Regions from separate parts of the Pseudoalteromonas sp. SG44-8 genome, predicted to be linked through region 2. Evidence: predicted binding sites of a transcription regulator. Region 2 holds the regulator's gene; the other holds the start of a gene.
The links. Region 2 encodes sigma-54, which starts transcription at its own class of promoters, with help from an activator protein. Its sites were predicted from a motif close to GTTGGCACGNNNNTNGNNT; they were not measured.
Positions count from the first base shown of each region.

Region 1 (9,460 bases), on a different contig from region 2:
ACAGTGCTTCAACTGAGCGAGGCTCCATAGTCGTTTCACCATTTTCACCCACTTTTGCCACATAATCGACTGCCACAGACACACTAATTCGACGAATAACACCACTTTGCTGACGTGTGTGGGAGATAGTAGTATCAAGTTCATAGTTACGTGTCGCTTCTTTGTGAGTGCGACTGGGTGATGAACCAGAGCCTGCACCACCTTGACCGGCAATTTCAGGAATATTTGAATCTGTTGGAGGCTGATTTGTCAGCGCGCCAGGAATACCGATAGCTAACCCGCCGATGTTGTTTTCTTCAAAGGTGGTTTCACTGCGTACCGCCGGTAAATCAGGGTTGTAGCGTTTTTGAGTTTCTTCAATCGCACTAAAGTCCATACTTAAATCGACTTGTGCAGTGTAGTTACCCATACCAATAACTGGCATTAAGATACCATCTATTTTATCTAGATATTCTTGTTCACGTTTACGTTCAATATCGTATTCTTTGCGTGAGCGAGCAGCTAACGCACTTTGCGATCCTGAATTAAGTAATCGGCCATTTTGGTCTGTTACAGTTACTCGTGACGGCTCTAAACCTTGCACTGCTGAACCAATAATATCAACAATGGCGTCCACTTCTTCACTACCGAGCATGCGACCACGTTTTAAAGTTAATACCACTGTTGCGGATGGTTTTTTCTCACGACGAGCAAAAACATTTTCTTTCGGTATTGCCAATAATACTTTAGCACGCGTGACATTTTGTAGTTCCTCAATCGTACGCGCTAGTTGTTGTTCACGACCATGCTTTAAACGTTCACGCTCTAAACGCTGACTAACACCAAAACCCATATCTTGCATGATAATATCAGTACCCGAGTTCGGCGCTTGCTCAATACCTTCGCGGGTCATTAACAATTTAATATTTTGATATTCATTTTCAGGAACAGAAACCACATTGCCATCAAGTTGATAGTCAATTTTTTGTGCATCTAAAAAGTCGAGCGTTTGAATTAGCTCTTCCGTTGGCATTTTTCCAAGTGGACGCATATCTGGTTGACGTGCCCAAATAATCACAAAAATAGCAATCGCTAAACAAATCGCTAATGCAATAATTAGAGTAACCTGACGCAATACATCAACGCCGTTTAATGCACTTAAATAGCCTGACTTTTGTTCTTGTTGATCGTCATTATCAGTTTGGTCGATACCGCCGCCGGCCAAAGCAAGATCTGTTGATTGATTAGATTGCGCCACAATAATTCTCCACTACCTAGTTAAACAGGCATGTTCATGATTTCTTTATAGGCTTCTACAAGTTTGTTACGAACTTGCACCGTAGCTTCAAAGGCAACTGACGATTTTTGTGATGCGATCATTGCATCCGCTAATGACACATTTCGATCGCCCATTTCAACCGCTACGACTTTTTGTTTCGCATCAGCTTGAAGGCCATTCACTGTATTGAGTGCATCACTTAACAAATCGCCAAATTGGGCGCTCGAAGTAGGCTGCGCCTGCGTCGGTAATTTGTTTACTTGATTACTACGACCAGCTTCGAGAGCCATAGATTGCATTTCTTGAAATAATGCGCTGTTTTGAATTTTCATAATTGTCTCTGACGATGCAGTTTACTAATAACTTAATAAAGCACAAAGCATGCCAACTAATAAACCAATAAATATCAGAAACTTAAGATTTATTTTAGTTGTCAGAGTTTTGACAAGTTTACGCCCAGCAAGGCTGAGCGTAAATTAAATAGTGAAGGAAAACAAAAATTATAGAGGCTTAAGCAGGTAAGGTGATCCCCAAATCACGCATTTGAGCCAATTTATAACGTAATGTTCGTGGGCTGATCCCTAATGTTTCAGCTACATCTTTACGCTTGCCTTGACAACGATTTAGGGTTTCTAAAATAATTCTATGCTCTTTATCTTTAAGTTCATCTTTGTAACTTCCCGAATCCAAGCTTGGTAATTCTTCACGCAGCTGATTGCGTTGTGCTGTGGCTTTTATTGCTGGCGCTTGCAGATCATAATAAGCATCATTAGTTGGTGAACTTGTAACCGCCGAAGTAGTGCTTTCTGGTGCTGAATTAACCGGCACTAAACTTGCTGATAAAGCCGCAGTTAGAGGAGTCTGGGTTAAATTTTCAATAAAAATAGCACTTTCGTCAATCATATCACCGTGGCGTAATATCAGCGCACGCTGGATCACATTATCCAGTTCACGCACATTACCTGGCCAAGTATGAGCTAATAATTTTTTCTCTGCCGGTTCGCTAAGTACAGCGATAGGCTCTTTGCTTTTATTGAGATGACGTTCAATTAAATGCTTTGCCAACACGACAATATCGCCTGGACGTTGACAAAGTGGACGCCACATCAACGGAAATACATTTAATCGATAATATAAATCTTCTCTAAACTGGTGCTTAGCCACAGCCTCTTTTAAATCACGGTTACTGGTAGCCAAAATACGTACATCCAGCTTAATAGTTTTGCGACCACCTAAACGTTCAACTTCGCGTTCTTGTAATACGCGTAGTAACTTAGCCTGTAGGCCTAAATCCATCTCAGTGATTTCATCAAGTAAAATTGTGCCACCTTGTGCTTGCTCAAATTTACCCGGACAAGCTTGAATCGCACCAGTAAACGCGCCTTTCTCGTAGCCAAATAATGTAGCTTCGAGCATATTTTCAGGGATCGCAGCACAGTTTATTGCGACGAATGGCTGCTCTGCGCGATCTGATTTATCATGGATAAAGCGTGCGAGTACTTCTTTACCTGAGCCACTAGGACCAAGCACCATCACACTGGCATCCGATTTAGCAACCCGACTTGCAAGTTCTAATAGCTGAATACTACTCGGATCAGCGACAATCGGGCCATCTGTTTCTTTTTCTGGCTCAGGTAGATAGCGGCTTACCATATTAAGTAGCACTTCGGGCGCAAACGGTTTGGCCATATAGTCAATTGCCCCTAACCGCATAGCCTCAACAGCATCATCAATAGTCGCATACGCTGTCATCATTAAAACCGGTAGATCAGGGTAATTAAGATTAATGCTGCGCAGTAAATCAAGACCACTCATCGCGCCCATTTGCACATCGCTCACGACCAGCGAAAAGCTGTCTTTTTTAAGTAGCACCATAGCTTGCTCGGCACTGTCAGCCGCAACGCAATCTATTCCAGACATTTCAAGCGTATCAATCAAGGCTTCACGAAGCCCTGCATCATCTTCAACCACTAAAATCGTGTTGTTCATATTGCCTCCGCCGATGTTGACTTTGTACAAATAGGTAACAGTAAACTAAAGCAGGCTCCGCCTTGAGCATTGTTCGTTACTTCAACTCGTCCTTGGTGTGCATTTGCGACTGAACTAACCACCGCTAAGCCTAAACCGGTGCCTTGGCTTCGCGTAGTAAAAAATGGTTCAAATAATTTATCAAGTAAGCTTAAATCGACCCCAGGGCCATTATCACTTACAGTAATACACACTAGCTCGGGGTCACTCGCATCCCGCTGCGCACTTAATTGAACGAGTGCATTACTGCCAATGACTTGAATACTATTGTGAATAAGGTTTTGAATGGCACTGGCAAGCGCAGTTTTATTGCCCATTATCTCGATATCAGGCTCAGGTAAACTGACCTGAAGTTCACTATTATTAAGTGCGACCATAGCATCAGCGCCAGTTTTCACTTCAGTTAATAATTGCTGCATGGAAACATGTTCAACAACTTGCTGATCGCCACTTTTTGCGAACAACAACATATCGTTTACTTGGGTTTCGAGATCTTTTAAACGCGACATTAACTTAGTATGAAAATTGCCTCGAGAGCTTTCGGGTAACCGCTTTGAACCTAAATTAGCGGCATACAAAATCGCAGCAGACAGTGGTGTTCGCACTTGATGTGCCAAAGATGCCACCATTTTACCCAATGCACTTAAACGCTGCATATGTGCAACGCGTGTTTGTAGACGACGCGTTTCGGTTAAGTCAGTCATTAAGATTAATTGCCCTGGCTCTGGCGCTAATGCCGTTATTTCTAACTTAATTAAGCGTCCATCTTTTAGCGATACTTCATGGCCATCATCTTGTTGGGGCCGAAACGAGCGCTGGATCACACTGAACCACTTTTCACCTTCGAGTGGTTCCCCTAACATGTCTGTTGCGATTTGATTAGCTTTAGCGATCAAACCGCGACCATCAAGCACCACAACACCCGCAGGCATTGTATCTACTAAATGACTTAACCAACTGGCTTGCTGGCGTAATTCACTTAACTCACCAATGTACTCTTCTTGCAGTAAACATGGGTTATACTGGGTCGCTGTGATAAATTGTGGTTTTAAGACATTAGCTAAGGCCATAATGCATTCTCGTTTACAGGATCTAACTAGCTAAATGCACAAATTGTACCAACAATTATATTGATTAATTTCATTTGCTTAGCGTATAAATAACGCGACAAAAAAATGACAAACTAAAATAAGCAAAGCAAGGAGACACTATGAATTCAACAAATTTATGTCGCTGCCCTTGGCTCGATACCAGTAAAGATGACTATGTTGACTATCACGACAACGAATGGGGTGTGCCTGTTTATGATGATCAAATCTTGTTTGAGTTTATTACTCTGGAATCAGCACAAGCAGGATTAAGTTGGTATACGATTTTAAAGAAACGTGATGGCTATCGTCGTGCATTTTTGGATTTTGATGTAGAAAAAGTCGCACAAATGAACGAGCACGATGTTGAACGATTAATGCTTGATGAAACAATTATCCGTAATCGTTTAAAAATTGTAGCAACCATAAATAACGCCAAACGTTTTATTGAAATTCAGCAAGAATTTGGCAGCTTCAGTAACTATCAATGGCAGTTTGTAGGTGGAAAGCCGTTAGTGAATGAGTTAGATAAACTTAGTGACTACCCTGCAATTACAGAGGCCTCAACTGCATTTGCAAAAGATTTAAAAAAACGGGGATTTAAGTTTTTAGGTCCAACCACAGTGTACGCCCATATGCAGGCCTGTGGTATGGTGAATGATCATAGTAATGATTGTTTTAGAAAAGCAGAGATTATTGAAAAATACTAGGTATTAAGAGCTAGAAAAGTGACTAGGCGCTAGGATCCTAAAATCTAGCTTCTGGGAATTAATGGCTGAAGCCATTTCCTACAAATGCTTAACCCACATATAAGCAGGCTTCAGCCGCGAAAGATTTATATATATTTTTATCTGCTCATTTGCTCTCATTCACTTCTCTTTGTGCAAAAGATCTTTAAATGATTGATCCACCACAGAGAACTCCGAGTTCAAAGAGGAAGGGATTAGGGTCCTAGCCCTTCAGCTCCGTGTAGCGCGCAGCGCCTCGGTGGTAAAAATTAAGTAACTATTTGCAAGCACCGAAATGGTAGGTAGTGCTTTAGCGCGTCAATGAACTTATCACCGTAAACGACGACCACACTCTGTGATTACTGATATTGCGAAGTAAAATATTAGCAACTTAGCACGTGTTAATCTCGTGATAGGTTATATTTTTTCATTTTTTCAACTAAGGTTGTGCGGCGTACACCCAAGATCTCCGCAGCACGCGCTACGACATAATCATAACGCTCTAAGGCCTGAGTGATCAGGCTAATTTCCAGCTCAGCTAAATAATCTTTTAGCTCAATCCCTTCGTCGGGTAAAAGGTCTGCTGATGGCTGAATTGCTTCAACTTCTGGCTCATCGTCGTAATCACTAAAACCAGTACTGAAAATATCATTGAAAGCATCACGCTCCATAAGCTCTTCGGGATATTGTGGTTCATAAGCATCAACTTCAATATAACGATATTTTGCTGGTAGGTCTGGAATATCAACCACTTTATCTGGCAGCATGATCACCATACGCTCAACTAAGTTAGCTAACTCGCGAATATTACCCGGCCATGTATGCTCTTTTAAACTATCAATTGCGCGCTCGGTAAATTTAGCGGTAGTACCACTTTGCTCATTAATACGGCGCATTAGCTCTTTTAATAATAATGGAATATCATCAGCACGTTCTGCAAGTGATGGGTTTTCGATAGGAAAAACATTGAGTCGATAATATAAATCTTCGCGGAAACTTCCTTGCTCTATCATTTTTTCAAGATCACGGTGTGTTGCAGCAATCACCCGCACATCCGCTTGAATTGGTTTTGTACCACCAACCCGCTCATAGCTGCGCTCTTGTAACACTCGTAATAACTTTACTTGCATTTGCAGCGGCATATCGCCAATTTCATCTAAAAAAAGCGTCCCACCTTGGGCAAGTTCAAAACGGCCTTTACGCGCTGAAATAGCACCAGTGAACGCGCCTTTTTCATGACCAAATAACTCACTTTCTAACAGCTCCGCAGGTATCGCCCCACAGTTAACGGGTACAAATGGCCCTGTATTACGTTTTGATAGTAAATGAACATTACGAGCAACCACTTCTTTACCAGTACCTGATTCGCCTAAAATTAATACATTAGCGTCCGTTTTAGCAACTTGTTCAATTAAAAAGCGTACATCTTTAACCGCTTCAGTTTCACCAACTAAGCCATCAAAGGTTTTGTGCGGTTTTGCGTGTTTATGCTCATTTGGTAACATCCGTTGATACTGTTGGCAATCATGCAGTAATTGAGTCGTTACATCATGGTTAAAAGGTTCACAGATAAGGCCAACTACATTGGCAATGCTCAACAGTGATTTAAGGGTTTCACCAATTAATAGAAATGGTATTGTTGGATGGCGCTTGATCACGCTCTCATGATCTAAACTTTGTAATGCGCCGAGGATCACCATACATGACTGCTTTTGGTATTTTTCACATTCTTGTTCAAGGCTTGCATCATCAAGCAGTTGCACTGCCTCACCAATAAAGGTAAGCGCAGCATGTAAACCAATCGCACGATTATTATTATTATCTAAGATCAAGATCATTATTTAGCGAACCACAGTTACTACAAGCTATTAATAATTTAAATTGTAAGCGAGTTTGGGAGGGATGCAAGCACTAAGCGGCAGTTTTTTGACAACTATGCCAAAAAATAGACGCTTAGCTAATTGCAAGTAATACTTAAGAATTACCGCAGTATCTTTAATATTAAAGCAAGCCTAAAATAGATTCAGCCGATTGGTTGGCTTGTCCACGCAGTGCAACTGACGCTTGTGCTAAAATATCATTTGATACTTGCTGTGAAACCGCCTGAGCATAATCGGTATCTTGAATTCGACTTTGGCTCGCGGCAATATTTTCTTGCTGAGTTCCTAAGCCTTTAATGGTACTTGCCAAAGTATTTTGAAAAGCACCAAGTTCAGCTCGCTGGGCGTTAATTTCGTCCGCTGCTTGGTCACTAATATCAATTGCAGCTTGAGCACCTGCTTGAGTAGAAATATCAATTGTTGATATTACTGATGCAAAACTACCGTCCGAAGGAGTAACCGTTTGATTTGCATTCGCATCTGGACCAACTTGAAACGACACCGACTGACCATCAAACATAGGTTTTCCTGCAAAATTAGCATTTTCAAACGTCTCTGTAATTTGACTTTGTAACTGCACTACTTCTTCTTGCAAAGCAGCACGGTCATTATCATTTAATGCCCCATTACCTGCTTGGATAGATAATTCACGAATACGCGAGACAGCATCGTTGACACCCGACAAGTTTGACTCGGTCGCTTGCGAATAAGAAATACCATCATAGGCATTATTCACCGCTTGGCTGTAACCGTCTTGCTGGGAGGTTAATCTATTAATTATTTGTAATGCAGCGGCATCATCTGCCGCAGAGTTGACTTTTTTACCCGTAGCAAGTTGCTCTGCAAGCTTGTTACTGGTTTGCTGTGTTTGGTTTAAAAAACTAGTTGCTGGTGATTGAATTTTCATAACAGGCTCCGACACGCTGATTGGTTAAATTATAGCTTAATTTGCCAAATTTTGCACTTTGTACCATTGTTTAATTAAATTAACTTGGCATCGTGCTTGCTAACCTACTCTGTTAATAGGTAAAGTACTGAGCAGTGTATTAAATTTCACTTTTTGCGTATTTAATTTTTTACTATAACTACGCCAATGATAAATAACTTGGGTAAAACTATGTTCGATAACAAAACAATTTTAATTACCGGTGGTACCGGATCATTCGGTAAAAAATACGTAAAAACGTTACTTGAGCGATACAAGCCAAAAAAAATAATTATTTTCTCTCGTGATGAGTTAAAACAATTTGAAATGCAGCAAGACTTTGATCAACCATGTATGCGTTACTTCATCGGTGATGTACGCGACAAAGACCGCTTACGCCGTGCAATGCGTGGAGTAAATTACGTTATTCATGCTGCAGCTCTTAAACAGGTCCCTGCCGCAGAATATAACCCGATGGAATGCATCAAAACTAACATCAATGGTGCGGAAAATGTCATTGATGCTGCCTTAGATAATAATGTTGAAAAAGTCATTGCGCTTTCTACTGATAAAGCAGCCAACCCAATTAATTTATATGGTGCGACAAAATTAGCATCCGATAAATTGTTTGTTGCCGCTAATAATATTGCCGGTGGTAATCGCACCACATTTTCAGTTGTTCGCTACGGTAATGTAGTCTGCTCGCGCGGTTCAGTAGTGCCTATTTTCCAAAAGTTTATTGACCAAGGCCGCGACCATATCCCTATCACCCATGAAGAAATGACCCGCTTTTGGATAAGCCTACAACAAGGTGTTGATTTTGTTTTAACTAACTTTGAGAGGATGTTAGGGGGAGAAATTTTTGTTCCCAAGATCCCATCAATTCGTATTACAGATTTAGCAACAGCTATGGCACCAAACCTGCCACAAAAAAATATTGGTATTCGCCCGGGTGAAAAATTACATGAGGTGATGTGCCCTTCTGATTTGTGTTTTGATACCTACGAATTTGATGATCATTTTGTGATTGCACCTGGTATTAAATTTAGTAGTCGCAGCAATAGTTTTGATACAAACGCATTAAATGAGCGCGGTAAAAAAGTTGAAGTCGGGTTTGAGTATAGTTCTTTAAGTAACCCCCACTTTTTGACAATAGAAGAAATAGCAGCTTTTAATATTCAGGCACTTTTATGATCCCATATGGAAAGCAATCTATTGACCAAGCAGATATTGATGCGGTACTCAATGTTTTACAATCTGACTGGCTCACGCAAGGTCCTAAAGTACCTGCATTTGAAGCTGGCATTGCTAGTTACTGTAAAGTAAAGCATGGCATTGCAGTAAATAGTGCAACATCGGCGTTACATATCGCATGCCTAGCATTAGGCGTTGGAGAAAACGATATAGTCTGGACATCTCCTATTTCTTTTGTAGCATCAAGTAATTGCGCACTTTATTGTGGTGCTAAGATTGACTTTGTTGATATTGACTTAGATACCGGCAACATGTCGATTAAGGAACTTGAGCAGAAGCTGATCCTAGCAGAAAAAAAT
Region 1 is NZ_JACJEQ010000007.1:124,426-133,885, forward strand. Features, by position in the region: gene fliF (flagellar basal-body MS-ring/collar protein FliF) at 1-1,237, opposite strand, end outside; gene fliE (flagellar hook-basal body complex protein FliE) at 1,258-1,590, opposite strand; gene H5163_RS08290 (sigma-54 dependent transcriptional regulator) at 1,769-3,247, opposite strand; gene H5163_RS08295 (PAS domain-containing sensor histidine kinase) at 3,244-4,356, opposite strand; gene H5163_RS08300 (DNA-3-methyladenine glycosylase I) at 4,497-5,084, shown strand; gene H5163_RS08305 (sigma-54 dependent transcriptional regulator) at 5,504-6,940, opposite strand; gene H5163_RS08310 (flagellin) at 7,104-7,889, opposite strand; gene pseB (UDP-N-acetylglucosamine 4,6-dehydratase (inverting)) at 8,100-9,101, shown strand; gene pseC (UDP-4-amino-4,6-dideoxy-N-acetyl-beta-L-altrosamine transaminase) at 9,098-9,460, shown strand, end outside.
Region 1: the regulator sigma-54 is predicted to act here: its motif matches at 1,629-1,647, upstream of fliE (flagellar hook-basal body complex protein FliE).

Region 2 (9,460 bases):
CGTGCCCACCAAATCGGCTTTATTTTGGTTAATTATTGGTATGATATTACTGCCTGTGAGCTCACATTTTTTAGTTGGCTCAGCAGTTGATATAGCCAAATATTTTGGCCTAAGTGATTTAGTAATAGGGTTAACCATTATTGCTATTGGCACCAGTCTGCCTGAGCTGGCAGCCTGTATTGCTGGGGTATTAAAAAACGAAGATGATTTAGCACTGGGTAATATTGTTGGCTCAAATATCTTTAACATTTTAGCTGTGTTGCCACTGGCTGGGATTATCAACCCTTCAATTATTGACCCTTCAGCTGCAAACCGTGATGCCTTAATTATGATTGGTGCCACCATAGCCCTTATAGCTATGTCCTTGAGCTTTAAAGGTACAAGACGCATTAATAGAGTTGAAGGTGGCCTGTTATTGGTCGCATTTTTAGCATATCAGAGTTATATTTTTAGCCAAGTTGCTTAATGCTACCCACAAAATGGATAACACAATGACGCAGTTAAATTTTATTGAACAAGGTAAGCGGGTGCTAGAAATAGAGCGCCAAGCACTGCTTGATATAACCCAATATCTAGACGAAAACTTTAATCAAGCTTGCCAATTGATGTATCAATGTCACGGAAGGATCATAGTAGTCGGTATGGGGAAATCTGGGCATATTGGTAATAAAATTGCTGCAACACTGGCAAGCACTGGCACGCCTGCGTTTTTTGTCCATCCGGGTGAAGCAAGTCATGGTGATTTAGGGATGATCACTCGTGATGACGTGGTTATGCTTATTTCTAACTCAGGCGAAACCAGCGAAGTACTGAATATTATTCCGGTTATTAAACGTATTGGCGCAAAAATGATCGCCATGACAGGTAACCCTGAATCATCAATGGCAAATTGGGCTGATGCTCATGTATGCATCAAAGTAAGTCAAGAGGCCTGCCCATTAGGACTCGCCCCGACTGCGAGCACGACGGCAACGCTTGCGATGGGTGATGCAATAGCCGTTGCTCTGTTAGAAACCCGAGGCTTTACTGCCGATGACTTTGCGCTATCGCATCCTGGGGGAAGCTTAGGCAAACGTTTACTATTGTGTTTAAAAGATATTATGCACAGTGGCCCAGCAACGCCTATGATCAATGACAAGCAATGTATCAAAGATGCATTAATCGAAATGTCGGCCAAGGGCTTAGGTATGACGGCCATTGTTGACGACACAGGGCAACTTGCAGGGCTTTTTACTGACGGTGATTTACGCCGAATTTTAGAGCAACGAATAGATATTCATAGCACTTTGATCAGCACTGTCATGACCCGCTCTTGCACTACAGCAACCGCGGATATGCTTGCCGCCGAGGCACTCAATATTATGGAGAATAAGCGTATCAATGGCTTAATTGTAGTTGATGATAAACACCACCCTATTGGTGCTCTTAATATGCAAGATTTGCTCAAAGCAGGAGTTTTATAATGCAGTTTGCTGACTTATATCAGCCACTTTCAGATGATGCGAGCGAGCGAGCACAAAAAATCAAACTCCTGATCTGTGATATCGATGGGGTGTTTTCAGATGGCCGCATTTATCTTGGCAATCAAGGTGAAGAACTCAAAGCGTTTAATACTAAAGATGGTTTTGGTATCAAAGCACTGATCAATAGCGGTTTTGAAGTTGCCGTGATCACCGGTCGTCATTCACAGATAGTTCAGCAACGGATGACTAGCCTGACAGTACCGCATATTTACCAAGGTCAAGAAAACAAGTTGCAAGCTTATCAACAGGTCAAAGATAAATTGCAGTTAAGCGATGAACAAATCGCTTACATAGGCGATGACGGACCTGACTTGCCGGTAATGGAATTAGTTGGTTTTGCGGTGGCAGTAAATGATGCTCACCCTTTGATCAAGCGAGTTTCACATTATACAACCATGCTCCCTGGTGGTTTTGGAGCGGTGCGTGAACTCACTGATTTATTAATGCTCGAAAATGGTAAATCATTAACCAGCGAAGGCACAAGCTCATGAATAGTGCGCGTTTAATATTATGCGTATTATTTGTCGGCTGTATGGTATGGCTGTGGTATCCGTATTTTTATCAAAGCACTGCCATAAAACAAAACCAAGAAGATATAATAGCAAAACCTGATTATACTGCGGTGGCATTAAAACAAACCGCGTTTGATGAACAAGGTAAAATTAGCCACAAAGTAACAGCTGCAAAAATGGAACTTTACCAACAGTTAGGGTTTACTTACTTTGAACAACCTATTTTTACACTCTATAATCAACAGCAAACGTGGCAAATTAATGCCGATGAAGCCACCCTATATGAAAATCATCAATTAATTTTAGAAGGTAATGTGGTTGCTAAAAACCTGACCAATAATGCCATGATTGAACATATAAACGCAGATAATATTCAGGTTGATATTGAACTACAAACCATGAGTTCAGAACAACCAGTTGAATTAATCGGACCAAATTTAAAGATCACTGGGCGCGGCCTCCATGCCGACTTAAAAGCCGAAGTGGTAGAACTAATTAACCATACGCGAACCATATATTATGACCAATAAATTTGCTCACTTGCTTGTGATACCAAGCTTATTCATTGCCTTTGCAAGCTTTGCTGAAAATACGGCACCACCTGCGGATCAAGTCTCTATCAGTGCTGAAAAGCAGCTTGCCCAACTGAAAGATAATATCGGTATTTTTGAAAAAAATGTTGAAATCATTCATGGTAACCGCCGTATCAAAGCGGATCGACTTGAAGTCCATAAGCGCGAAGATTTAGGCAATAACAAACAATTGCTTGTTGCAACTGGTAACCCTGCTTACTTTGAAGAAAAACAAACTGATGGCACAATAATGAGCGCCAGTGCTGATGAAGTCCGTTACGATGTCGCCAAGCGCTATTTAACTTTAATTGGTAATGCACAAGTCACTCAAGCAGGTCAAAAAATTAATGCCAAAAGCATTACCTATGATATGGACCAACAGCTGATCAGTGCTGAAAAAGGCGCAAGCTCAAACGATCGCGTACACACTATTTTGGTACCTGTTGACAGTAAAAAAGACAAACCTAAAGGGCAGCCATGAGTATATTAAAAGCTGAATTTTTAGCAAAAAGCTATAAAGGTCGCCAAGTTGTAAAAAGCGTGGGTTTAGAAGTTAGCGCAGGCAGCATTGTTGGCTTACTGGGTCCTAATGGCGCAGGTAAAACCACCACTTTTTATATGATTGTGGGTTTAGTACCTAGCGACAAAGGTAAAATAAGTATTGATGATAATGACATCACTTTACTGCCAATGCACAGTCGCGCACGGTTAGGGATTGGCTACTTACCACAAGAATCATCCATCTTTCGTAAGTTAACTGTTTATCAAAACCTGATGGCTATTTTAGAAACTCGTAAAGAGCTGAATAAACAAGCCAGAGAAGAAGCACTAGACAGCTTACTTGATGAGTTTAGCATTCAACATATTCGCGACAGCCAAGGTATGGCATTATCTGGTGGTGAACGTCGTCGAGTTGAAATTGCACGCGCTTTAGCCGCAAATCCAAAATTTATCTTACTTGATGAGCCTTTTGCTGGCGTTGATCCTATTTCAGTGTTAGATATAAAGAAGATTATTGAACACCTTAAAAACCGTGGTATTGGCGTACTTATTACCGACCACAATGTACGAGAAACCCTTGATGTTTGTGAAAAAGCCTACATAGTTTCTCATGGGGAGTTAATTGCATCAGGTACCCCTGAGCATGTACTTGCCGACCAAACAGTCCGCGATGTTTACCTGGGCGAGCAATTTAGGCTATAAAGCCACGCTCGGCTAAGTATCTGCTAGACTTAACGATGATAACAATAAAAGGATTGTTAGAGATACATGAGGCAATCACTCCAGCTGCGCATGGGCCAGCAACTTACAATGACACCACAGCTGCAACAAGCAATTCGCTTATTGCAACTCAGTACATTGGATCTCCAGCAAGAAATTCAAGAAGCACTCGACAGCAATCCATTGTTAGAGCTAGAAGAGCATGAATATTCAGACGACACGGCTGGTAAAAACGAACAAAAACAAGACAACGATGACTTAACTGTTAGTGCATCAGCAGACGACAAGCCCAGCGAATATGAACAAGAAAGTAGCGAAGCATTAAGTAAAGAGACTTTAAGTGACGAAATGGCTATGGACGTCACCTGGGACGAATACATGAGTGCTGCGCCAAATACGTCATCCGGCCCAATGCCTGAAGATGAGTCAATTTATCAAGGTGCTTCAACTGAAACCCTGCACGAATATCTGATGTGGCAATTACAGCTCACACCTTTTAGTCCAACCGATGAAGCTATTGCCATTGCGATTGTTGAAGCTGTTGACGATTCAGGTATTTTAACCTTGAGCTGCGAAGACATCGCAGAGAGCTTAAATCAAGGTAATAACGAAGAAGAAATCGAACTAGACGAAGTGCAAGCAGTGTTAAAACGCATTCAGTTATTTGACCCTGTTGGTATTGCTGCGCGCAGCCTACAAGAATGTTTATGTATTCAATTAAATCAATTTGATCCTGCAACTCCTTGGATTAGCGAGACTAAAATGATTTTAACTGATCATATCGATTTATTAGCTAGTCGTGACTATCGCACTTTGATGAAAAAGACTAAGCTTAAAGAAGATGAGCTGAAAGAAGTAATGACATTGATCCACAGCCTTAATCCAAAGCCTGCGGATACTATAGTACGCGAAGAATCAGAGTATGTTATACCTGATGTTTCGGTGAAAAAAATTAAAGGTCGCTGGGTGGTTGAACTTAATCCAGACAGCATGCCAAAAATTAGAGTGAACAGCCAATATGCGGCAATGTCACGCTCAGTAAAATCAAGCACTGACAGCCAATTTATACGTTCGCATTTGCAAGAAGCTAAATGGTTTATTAAAAGCCTAGAAAGTCGTAACGAGACGTTACTCAAAGTAACTAACTGCATTGTAAAACAACAGCAGGGATTCTTTGAGCATGGCCCTGAAGCAATGCGACCTATGGTACTAAACGACGTTGCTGAAATGGTTGAGATGCACGAATCAACAATCTCTCGCGTAACGACACAAAAGTACATGCATACCCCCCGTGGTATTTTTGAGTTAAAGTATTTTTTCTCAAGTCATGTAAGCACTGAGAACGGCGGCGAATGCTCTTCGACAGCTATTCGAGCATTGATCAGAAAATTGATCAGTGCAGAAAACTCAGCGAAACCATTGAGTGATAGTAAGATTGCAGATATATTGGCAGAGCAAGGTATCAAAGTAGCTAGACGGACTATTGCAAAATACCGCGAGTCGCTGGCTATTCCACCGTCAAATCAACGTAAAAGTTTGATTTAAGGCGTAAAATCACAAGAGGAAAATGCTTATGCAACTAAATTTAACTGGTCGTCACGTAGAAATTACTGATTCATTAAGAGACTATGTAAACAATAAGTTTGCCAAGCTTGAAAGGCATTTTGATCATATCAATAATGTCCATGTTATTCTTGATGTAGAAAAACTAAGCCAAAAAGCAGAGGCCACATTACATGTCAGTGGCGCTGAATTATTTGCCTCGACTGAGCACCAAGACATGTATGCAGCTATTGACGGACTAATCGATAAACTTGATCGTCAAGTAATTAAACACAAAGAGAAGCACGCTCGACACTAACACTATGAAATTAAGCTCACTTATTTGTCAGGACTGCAGTAAAGCTGCGGTCCTTTTTAATAGCAAAAAACGGATCATTGAATTTATAAGCCAATTGGCTCATGAACAGCTCCCTCAGCTATCACAACAAGAAATCCTCAACGCACTACTGTCGAGAGAAAAACTAGGTAGTACGGGTATTGGTCGTGGTATTGCTATCCCTCATGGCCGTATGAGTGGTGTTGAAAACCCGCTAGCAATAATTTTAGTGAGTGAATCACCGGTTGATTTTGATGCGATTGATAATCGCCCAGTTGATATATTTGTAGCCCTCATCGTACCAGATGGTGACAGCCAACTTCATTTGAAGACGTTAGCCACAATTGCTGATAAACTCAATAACAAAGATTTTTGTAAACAACTACGTAGCGCAAAAACAGACCAAGATTTGTATCATGTAATTGCAGCTCAATCGTAGTCATACCAATTGTATTGTATTGAATTAGAGAGTAATTATTGCAACAGGAAAATAGCTCTAGAACAAGGTGGAAATTATTTATATAGTTGTTCTATATAAATAATTTTAAACAAAGTTAGTGGGTTATTTAACAAGCAAGAATGAGCATGTTTTTAATAAAATTGGTATTAAATGAAGGAGAATTTACATGGAGTTAATCATCATCAGTGGGCGTTCTGGCTCAGGTAAATCTGTTGCTTTACGTGTAGTAGAAGATCTTGGCTATTATTGTGTAGATAATATTCCAGTTAACTTATTACCGTCATTAGTACGCAGTGTCTCTGATAATTACGACAAAATTGCCGTCAGTATCGATGTTCGTAATTTACCGAAAGAGCAGGAAGAATTTAACGACATTCTTGAATACTTGCCTGGTTTTGCAAATCCGACGCTATTTTATTTAGACAGTGATGATCAAACCCTGATCAAACGCTTTTCTGAAACCCGCCGCTTACACCCATTATCTTTGGATTCTTTGCCACTGGATTTAGCCATCAAGCAAGAAAAAGTGTTGCTTGATGTATTAACTACTCGTGCTGATTTCATGCTTGATACCACAGATCTCAGTGTCCACCAGCTTGCTGAGTCAATCCGTGAAAAGATTTTAGGGAAAAAAGATAAAAAACTAATCATCACCTTTGAATCATTTGGTTTTAAGCATGGTATTCCAAAAGAAGCCGATTATGTATTTGATGCACGTTTTTTACCTAATCCACACTGGGAGCCTGAGTTAAAACCGCTCACAGGCCTGGATCAACCAGTAAAAGATTATTTAGCCAGTCACAGTATCGTGCAAAAATTCACTTGGCAGATCCAAACCTTTGTACAAACTTGGTTACCGCACTTAGAACGTAATAACCGCAGTTACTTAACAATTGCTATTGGTTGCACCGGTGGTCAACATCGCTCAGTTTATCTAGCGCAAACTATAGGTGAAAGCTTCTCGATGAGCCACAGTAATGTGAAAATTCGCCATCGTGAACAAGAATAACAACTCACGTTTACAGTAAGGAATGTTGATGCGCTTAGAAGATACATTTTTAATAAAAAACAAACTCGGTTTACATGCTCGCGCAGCCAGCGTATTAGCGCAATTAGCTGTGCAGTTTGATGCCAGCATCACACTTCATCAAGATGACAAACAAGCCGCAGGCGACAGCGTACTGGGCTTAATGCTATTAGAAAGTAGCCAAGGCAAAGAAGTTAAAGTTGTATGTGAGGGCCCGGACGCTGAACCTGCTCTTGCAGCAATTGGTGAGTTGATCGCACAACGCTTTAACGAACAAGAATAGCTCGTAGTCAGTACCACTAAATTGCGTTAAACTGAATAAAGTCGTTAATTAAACAGACCAAGCGCGTTAATTATCGACAACAGTTACCCTACCTATCAAGTGTATTAATTTTTTAAGGACGCCAATGCCAGAAGCTTTTGAACAAGATTACCCACTACAACAACTAAAACAAGTGACCAAGTCACTTAACAGTGGTCAATTTGTTCAAGTAAGGCGTATGTTGGCAAAAACAGCTCCGTGTGACACCGCATTATTACTCGAGTCATCCCCGCATAAGATTCGTACCTTATTATGGCAACTGGTTGATCCAGATGTACAAGGTGACGTACTTGAAGAACTCTCAGAAGATGTTCGTTTAGGGATCATTGCCCAAATGGAGCCGAAGCACATCGCTGCGGCAACTGAGGACATGAGTCACGATGATCTAGGGGAAGTACTACGTAGCCTACCTGATACCGTCTACAAAGACGTTGTTAGTGCCATGGACAGCCAAGATCGAGAACGTGCAACTCAAGCACTCTCTTATCAAGAGCGCTCTGCTGGCGCGCTGATGAACACAGATACAGTGACCATCCGCCCTGATGTCACTATCGACGTAGTACTGCGCTACTTACGTTTACGTGGTGAGCTACCAGAAGGTACCGATGATCTTTATGTTGTTGATAAACATAACTGCTTTATAGGTGCCATGTCGTTAACGACCTTGTTGACTAACTCGCCAGATAAAATCATTCGCGACTTAATGGATGAAGATTGTGAATCTATCCTCATTTCGATGGATGAAACCGATGTAGCACAACTGTTTGAACGTCATAACTGGATATCAGCACCAGTGGTTGATGATAATGACCATCTACTTGGCCGTATCACCATCGATGATATCGTTGACGTTATCCGTGAAGACGCCGAGCATAGCTTATTAAGCCTAGCCGGTCTTGATGATGAAGAAGATACCTTTGCTCCGGTGTTAAAAAGTTCGAAAAAGCGCTCAATTTGGCTTGGCGTTAACTTGTTAACCGCGCTACTTGCTGCGATTGTGGCAAGCTTCTTTGAAAACACTTTAGCAATTTTACCTATTCTAGCAGTACTCAACGGTATAGTGCCATCCATGGGTGGTGTTGCGGGCAGCCAAACATTAACACTCGTAATACGTGGTATTGCAGTGGGTCATATCAACCAAACTAACCAACGCTTTTTACTGATCAAAGAGCTTGCAATCGGCGCAATAAACGGAATTGTTTGGTCTATTTTAATTGCCGGTGTTGTTGCTATTTGGCAATGGGACTTTAAGCTTGGCGGCGTACTCGCCTTTGCCATGTTTATGAACTTAGTAGCCGCAGGTATCGCCGGTGCCAGTATTCCGCTGCTATTGAAAAAAATGAAAATTGATCCTGCATTAGCTGGCAGCGTGGTACTGACAACCGTAACCGATATTGTAGGTATATTCGCCTTCCTAGGCACTGCGACATGGTTGTTGGTGTAGTTAAAAATTAGTTAAAGGTGGTCGGTTCAAGATTAAAAAATTGACCCGTCGTAGGCGCGAGTTTACCTCGCGCATCTCTTAGCGTTACATCAACCTCACCCGCCAACTTAGGCAATCGCTTTAGCCATGAATGTTATCAACCGCGCGGCATAAAGCCCCGCCTACGATAAACCCAAAACGTTAACACCCGTAGGCGTTGGGCTTGCTGACGCACAAACTCCGAGCCACATTTAAAACGCGGTGGCAAGCCACTCGCCTACAAGTAAGTAATAAACATCAAAGTAAATTTAACACCGAGATAAACGTTAACACCTCTAGGCGTTAAGCTTGCTGACGCACAAACACCAGAGCACATTTCAAAACGCGGTGGCAAGCCACTCGCCTACAGTGAGTAATTAAACACTGAGATTAACGTTAACACCGTAGGCGTTAAGCTTGCTGACGCAAAAACACCAGAGCACATTTCAAAACGCGGCGGCAAGCCACTCGCCTACAAGTAA
Region 2 is NZ_JACJEQ010000036.1:20,642-30,101, reverse strand. Features, by position in the region: gene H5163_RS18925 (calcium/sodium antiporter) at 1-466, shown strand, start outside; gene H5163_RS18920 (KpsF/GutQ family sugar-phosphate isomerase) at 492-1,463, shown strand; gene kdsC (3-deoxy-manno-octulosonate-8-phosphatase KdsC) at 1,463-2,014, shown strand; gene lptC (LPS export ABC transporter periplasmic protein LptC) at 2,011-2,565, shown strand; gene lptA (lipopolysaccharide transport periplasmic protein LptA) at 2,555-3,088, shown strand; gene lptB (LPS export ABC transporter ATP-binding protein) at 3,085-3,810, shown strand; gene H5163_RS18895 (RNA polymerase factor sigma-54) at 3,877-5,373, shown strand; gene hpf (ribosome hibernation promoting factor) at 5,402-5,689, shown strand; gene ptsN (PTS IIA-like nitrogen regulatory protein PtsN) at 5,694-6,146, shown strand; gene rapZ (RNase adapter RapZ) at 6,334-7,176, shown strand; gene H5163_RS18875 (HPr family phosphocarrier protein) at 7,205-7,477, shown strand; gene mgtE (magnesium transporter) at 7,602-8,960, shown strand.